DNA from 2 places in the Shewanella psychrotolerans genome. Region 2 is predicted to be linked to the other one. Evidence: predicted binding sites of a transcription regulator. Region 2 holds the regulator's gene; the other holds the start of a gene.

Region 1 (3,162 bases), 1.3 Mb from region 2:
GCCACACGGTGCCATTTGGGCTCAACCCCCAGAGTTTTCACTCCTTGAGTTAATGCGTCCGCGGTTTCATCTTCACCGACAATACCCGCTAAATGAACTTGGCCACCTAAAGCCGCAATATTCAAGGCGACGTTAGCCGCACCACCGGGTCTATCCTCAACCTGATTAACCCGCACCACCGGCACTGGTGCTTCAGGCGATATACGGCCAGTAGCCCCTGTCCAATAACGATCTAACATCACGTCACCGACTACGAGAACTTTGGCTTTTTCAAATGCTGGCAGAGAAATCTTCATATTGCGGTTATCTTTTTTAAAATTAATCCATGATTATACCTAATTTTACGCATTTTTTGAGTTAGAATAAGCGGTAATTTTCATTAATAACTCTGAGATGTCCGTGGTCGATAAAGCACAATTCTCCTCACAATTTTTCCACCCTAAATATTGGCTGATCTGGTTTGGTGTCGGAGTGATGCGGCTCACTCAGCTTTTACCGCTATCGATACAGATGTCCTTAGGTAAATGGTTAGGACGCTTTGCAAAAACCATAGCTGGCAGTCGAGTGAATATCGCTAAACGCAATATCGAACTCTGTTTTCCTCACATGTCCGCTACCGAGCAGGCACAGCTGTTAACGCGCAATTTTGAAGAGACAGGCAAAGCGATCTTCGATATCGCCAATGCATGGTGGTGGTCTGATAAAAAAGTGCAACGTCATATGACAATTAAAGGCCAGCAACATGTAGAACAGGCAATTGCCAGCGGCCAAGGTGTCATTTTATTTGCGGTGCACTGTCTACCACTTGAGATGGGCGCTCGTATCCTAGGTCAATTTCAGCCTGGCGTAGGTGTCTACCGCCCCCACAATAATCCACTGATGGAATACCTTCAGGTCAAGGGACGTTTGCGCTCCAACAAAGGGTTAGTACATAAGCGAGATATCAGACAGATGGTGCGCAGCCTGAGAAGCCCCAATGTGGTCTGGTATACCGCCGATCAGGATTTTGGTCGCTCCAGCGCCGTCTTTATCCCCTTCTTCGCTGTACCAGATGCGGCGACCATCACGGGTGCCACCACCCTAGCTAAGCTGGGCAAGGCCAAGGTGATGCCTTTTATCGTGGTACGCAACCCTGATGACCAGGGCTACACCATAGAGATCCAACCGCCACTAGAGGATTTTCCTGGGGAAAATGAGGTCGAGGATGCGATTCGCGGCAACAAGATCATCGAATCGATGATCGAACGAAATCGTGCCCAATATATGTGGTTACATCGCCGCTTTAAGACTCGCCCAAATAAAGACGATCCATCACTGTATAAATAGCACTTACCTCTAATTCAAAAGCCAGTATTGCACTGGCTTTTTGATGCCCCCTTTCTAAGCCATCACTAGCACTATCAATTAGACATTCATACAAATGTCAAATAGACACGCAAATGTCATTTTGACAATTAAAAACAGTGTCCTATTGACAGTCAAGAATAAACAAAAAGCAACAAAATCATTATAAAACAACTAATTAGATAATTGGCACAAACCCTGCTCTATACAAGCACATCAATACCCATACTAAATTTGTACAGAGAGGTTTTATGAGCAAACAACGGCTAACAGCGATAGCTTTACTACTGGTGCTAATCGCTTCTTTTACTGTGTTGCTGAGCATCGGCAGTGAGATCTATAGAGAAAAACCCCCTATTCCAACTGCATTTGTCGGTGAGCAGGGTCAAGTCCTTTACACTCAAGATGATATCGAGCAAGGGCAGTTAGTCTGGCGTTCAATGGGGGGGCATCAACTCGGATCTATCTGGGGACATGGCTCATATGTCGCGCCAGATTGGACCGCAGACTGGCTACACAAAGAAGCTCAAGCTTGGTTAGATATCACCGCTAAAAGCCGCTACAACCTGCCATTTAGAGAGCTCAACTCTGAAGTGCAAGCGGGCTTAGAGCAAGCACTACGCGAAGATATGCGTCAGAACAGTGTGGTTGATGATGCTAAAGGTACTATCACTATTTCCTTATCGGACACCCGTATAGCTGCGATAAACCAAGTCGGTGAGCACTATATCGCTTTATTTGGTGATGATCCTCAGCTCTCGGTTCTAAGAGAGCAATATGCAATGAAAGAAGGCACAGTTCCTGATTTAGCGAGACGCCAGAAACTCAATGCTTTTCTATTTTGGGGATCATGGGCAGCCGTCACCGAACGAGCGGGTGAGAATTACACCTACACCAACAACTGGCCCTACGATCCACAGATTGGAAATACACCAACCTCAGATAATATCGTCTGGTCTATTTTAAGCATTGTTACGCTTATCGCCGGTATTGGTGCTTTAGTTTGGCACCATGCTGCAGGCAAACATGAAGATCTACCTAAACCAGCGAGCCAAGATCCACTATTTTTAACTAAGCCTACGGCATCACAAAAAGCGGTAGGAAAATACTTTGTCACGGCTATAGGTCTATTTTTACTGCAAATATTCTTAGGTGGTATCACAGCGCATTATGCTGTTGAGGGGCAAAACTTCTATGGCATCCCCCTTTCTGAGATTCTGCCTTACTCAGTCACTCGTACTTGGCATACACAATTAGCCGTATTTTGGATAGCAACCGCTTGGCTAGGTACAGGCCTTTATATTGCCCCAGCGCTCTCTGGACATGAACCCAAGTTCCAACGCCTTGGTGTAAATATTCTTTGGGTCGCCTTAGTGATCGTCGTCCTAGGGTCTATGGCCGGAGAGTGGATAGGCGTTCAACAATATTTCGATCTCGACACCAACTTTTTACTCGGTCATCAAGGTTACGAATATATCGATCTCGGCCGCGTCTGGCAGGTATTGCTGCTTGTAGGGTTACTCATTTGGTTAGCGCTGGTAACTGCTGCGATTCGTCCAGCCCTGAAAGTTAAAGGTGAAATGCGCCCTGTAATTTGGGTACTGTATGCCTCTTGTGTCGCCATTGGCCTATTCTATGGTGCAGGCTTGTTCATGGGAAAACACACTAACTTAGCCATTGCCGAATATTGGCGTTGGTGGGTGGTACATCTGTGGGTTGAAGGCTTCTTTGAAACCTTTGCCACTTCGGTCATCGCGCTCATGCTAGTTCGTCTAGGGTTGATCCGTGGTCGTAGCGCTAACGCCGCGGTACTATTTA
Region 2 (3,162 bases):
CACTCTTAGTGCTACTGATTTTCCCGATCCTGAGCGCCCGGATACTATGACTAACTTCATTGAGTGATCACCTGATATAGCTCTGCTTCATCTTGGGTTTTCCTTAGCTGTTTCATGATGGCTTTATCATTTAACTTCTCAGCCATAGCGGCTAATGTACTAAGGTGTTGCTCGCATTGATCTGCGGGCACGAGTAACGCAAATAAGATATCGACTGGCTGATTATCAATGGCATCAAATGCGATTGGTTCAGCACACTTTATCAGTACGGCGACGGGTTGATCTATGTTGGTTAGTCGCCCATGAGGAATCGCAATACCATTGCCTATACCTGTGCTGCCCATTTTTTCTCTCGCCAGAAGACTTTCAAATATCTCTTGAGAGGAAAGGGTGGGGTACTGGACAGCGGCTAAGTCGCTGATAAGTTCCAGTACCTTTTTCTTACTGCCCGGAGTGGCGCAGGTTGTGCACTCCGGCCGCAGGATGGTACTAAGTTCCATCGTTAATGTTTAGTTTGCTTCTCTTTGTGTTTAATAACCTGACGATCTAATTTATCGATCAGGGAGTCTATCGCGGCGTACATATCCGCGTGTTCCGATGTCGCGAAGACTTCTCCACCACGGAGATGTAACTTGGCTTCAACTTTTTGCATCAATTTTTCGACATTTAATATAACGTGGACATTATTGATCTGATCGAAATGTCGTTCAAGCTTTGTGAATTTCTCTTCAACATAGTTCCGTAGAGATTGGGTTATCTCAATGTGGTGCCCTGTAAGGTTTATTTGCATAAATTCACTCCTCCGGTTTCCAGTTGTTGATTACAAACTTTTACGTTGGTTCGATGGCGGTATTAATAATGCCTCTCGATATTTAGCAATTGTACGTCTCGCAACTTTTATGCCTTGCTCCGCCAAAAGTTGAGCCATTTTGCTGTCACTTAGTGGTTTCTTTTGGTTTTCCGCTGCGACGAGCTTTTTAATAAATGCCCGTATTGCAGTAGAAGAGCACTCACCACCATCGTCGGTTCCCACATGGCTAGAGAAAAAGTATTTTAGTTCAAAAATGCCTCTCGGGGTGTGCATATATTTTTGCGTTGTTACTCGAGAGATAGTCGATTCATGCATTTCAACGGCTTCTGCAATGTCGTTTAGCACCATCGGCTTCATCGCTTCTTCGCCAAACTCAAAGAAGCCTTGCTGAAAATCAACAATACAGTTGGTGACTTTTAACAGGGTTTCGTTGCGGCTCTCCAAACTTTTCAAGAACCATTTCGCTTCTTGTAGGTGGCCCCTAATAAACTGTCCATCCGCCTGGCTCTTAGTGCTGCGAGCCATAGCGGCATAATGCTGATTTACATTAATTTTAGGCATACTATCGGGATTAAGCTCTACGACCCAGCGACCTTTTTTCTTCGTCACGGTGACATCTGGGATAACATACTCGTCGCGGCTGGCGGTGATTGCCAGTCCAGGACGCGGATTGAGCGTCTGGATCAGTGAGATCGCATCACGTAAATCGTCTTCTTTTAGCTTAGTTTTACGCATCAATAGGCGAAAATCTCTACCCGCGATAAGATCTAAATGTTCACTAATGAGCATTCTTGCATTAGCTATATGCGGTGTATCATCACTGTACTGCGCTAATTGAATGGTTAAGCATTCACTGAGATCTCGGGCGGCAACGCCAATAGGATCGAAATGCTGGACGCGTTTGAGTACCGCTTCGATCTCATCGAGTTCGATTTCTGGATCGCCCATGGCTTCAAGAATATCGTCGCAGGTTTGCGTGAGGTAACCGCGTTCGTCGATGGCATCTATAATGGCTGTAGCGATGGCTAAATCGTTATCTGAAAAGGGAGTGAGATTTTTTTGCCACTCGAGGTGTTCATACAAGCCTTCAGTCGTTTCCCCTTGAAAAGGCATATCATCGTCGCGCATCGCGCCTGAACTGGAGTTAGATGAGGCTGTGTATACCTCATCCCACGTGGTATCAACGGGGAGTTCATCAGGCATGGAATCTTGGGTGAGCGCGTCGGATGTTTCTAAGCCAGAATTGTCCTCGCTGGAGTCAACTTGCAGCTTATTATCGTAATCGACTTCGTAGGTTTCATTATTATCATTGCGCTCTTCTCGAGCGTCGCTATCGGCGCCCTCTTGCTCCTCATCTAACTCTAAAAGAGGGTTAGATTCTAATGCCTGCTGGATCTCTTGTTGCAGTTCCAATGACGACAATTGCAACAAACGAATCGCTTGTTGTAACTGGGGTGTCATGGTTAAATGCTGACCCATTTTGAGCTGAAGTGACGCTTTCATTGTACTGCTATTCCCTTGTTTCTAATTATAAAATGAGAAAGCTTTATTGGTAGCCTTAATTGGTTAAAGGCAAATATTAATTATGTACGGCATAGGAGGGATCTCCTATGCCGATCGCTTATAAGATTAACTATAGCTTGAATTGTTCACCTAAGTACACCGCTCGTACTTGCTGGTTGTCTAAGATTTCAGCAGGAGTTCCCTCGGCAATCAAATTGCCATGACTCACAATGTATGCTTTCTCACAAACATCGAGAGTTTCGCGCACATTATGGTCGGTGATTAATACACCTAGGCCGCGATTTTTCAGCTGCTCGATAATTTTCTTAATGTCGATAACTGATATAGGATCGACGCCAGCGAAGGGCTCATCGAGCAAAATAAACTTAGGGTTAGCGGCTAACGCTCTGGCAATTTCTACTCGGCGACGCTCGCCTCCCGATAGTGCCATGCCTTGGCTATCACGAATATGGGTGATGTGAAACTCTTCTAGCAGGTGTTCTAACTGCTCTTCACGTTGATCGTTGCTGAGTTCTCTTCGTGTTTGCAGTACGGCCATTATGTTGTCGTGTACCGAAAGCTTTCTAAAGATACTCGCTTCTTGTGGCAGGTAGCCAATCCCTTTGCGAGCTCGCAGATGCATAGGGTCTAAGGTGAGGTCGTCTTCATCGATAAAGATACGTCCTTTATCGCTCTGAACTAGACCCACAACCATATAAAACGTGGTCGTTTTTCCTGCTCCGTTGGGGCCGAGTAGCCCCACGATCTGTCCTGTTCTTACGGTTAAGCTTACATCTTGAACAACTGCGCGACTTTTATAGCTTTTAGCTAAATTAACCGCTTTTAAT

What was found. The regulator sigma-54, encoded in region 2, starts transcription at its own class of promoters, with help from an activator protein. The targets are predictions, from matches to a motif close to GTTGGCACGNNNNTNGNNT.
Region 1: the regulator sigma-54 is predicted to act here: its motif matches at 1,530-1,548, upstream of K0I62_RS03235 (nitric-oxide reductase large subunit).

The regions. Positions count from the first base shown of each region.
Region 1 covers NZ_CP080419.1:721,313-724,474, reverse strand. Annotated here, with positions in the region: gene hldE (bifunctional D-glycero-beta-D-manno-heptose-7-phosphate kinase/D-glycero-beta-D-manno-heptose 1-phosphate adenylyltransferase HldE) at 1-296, opposite strand, end outside; gene K0I62_RS03240 (LpxL/LpxP family Kdo(2)-lipid IV(A) lauroyl/palmitoleoyl acyltransferase) at 400-1,326, shown strand; gene K0I62_RS03235 (nitric-oxide reductase large subunit) at 1,596-3,162, shown strand, end outside.
Region 2 covers NZ_CP080419.1:3,817,635-3,820,796, reverse strand. Annotated here, with positions in the region: gene rapZ (RNase adapter RapZ) at 1-60, opposite strand, end outside; gene ptsN (PTS IIA-like nitrogen regulatory protein PtsN) at 57-500, opposite strand; gene hpf (ribosome hibernation promoting factor) at 503-790, opposite strand; gene K0I62_RS16820 (RNA polymerase factor sigma-54) at 821-2,314, opposite strand; gene lptB (LPS export ABC transporter ATP-binding protein) at 2,445-3,162, opposite strand, start outside.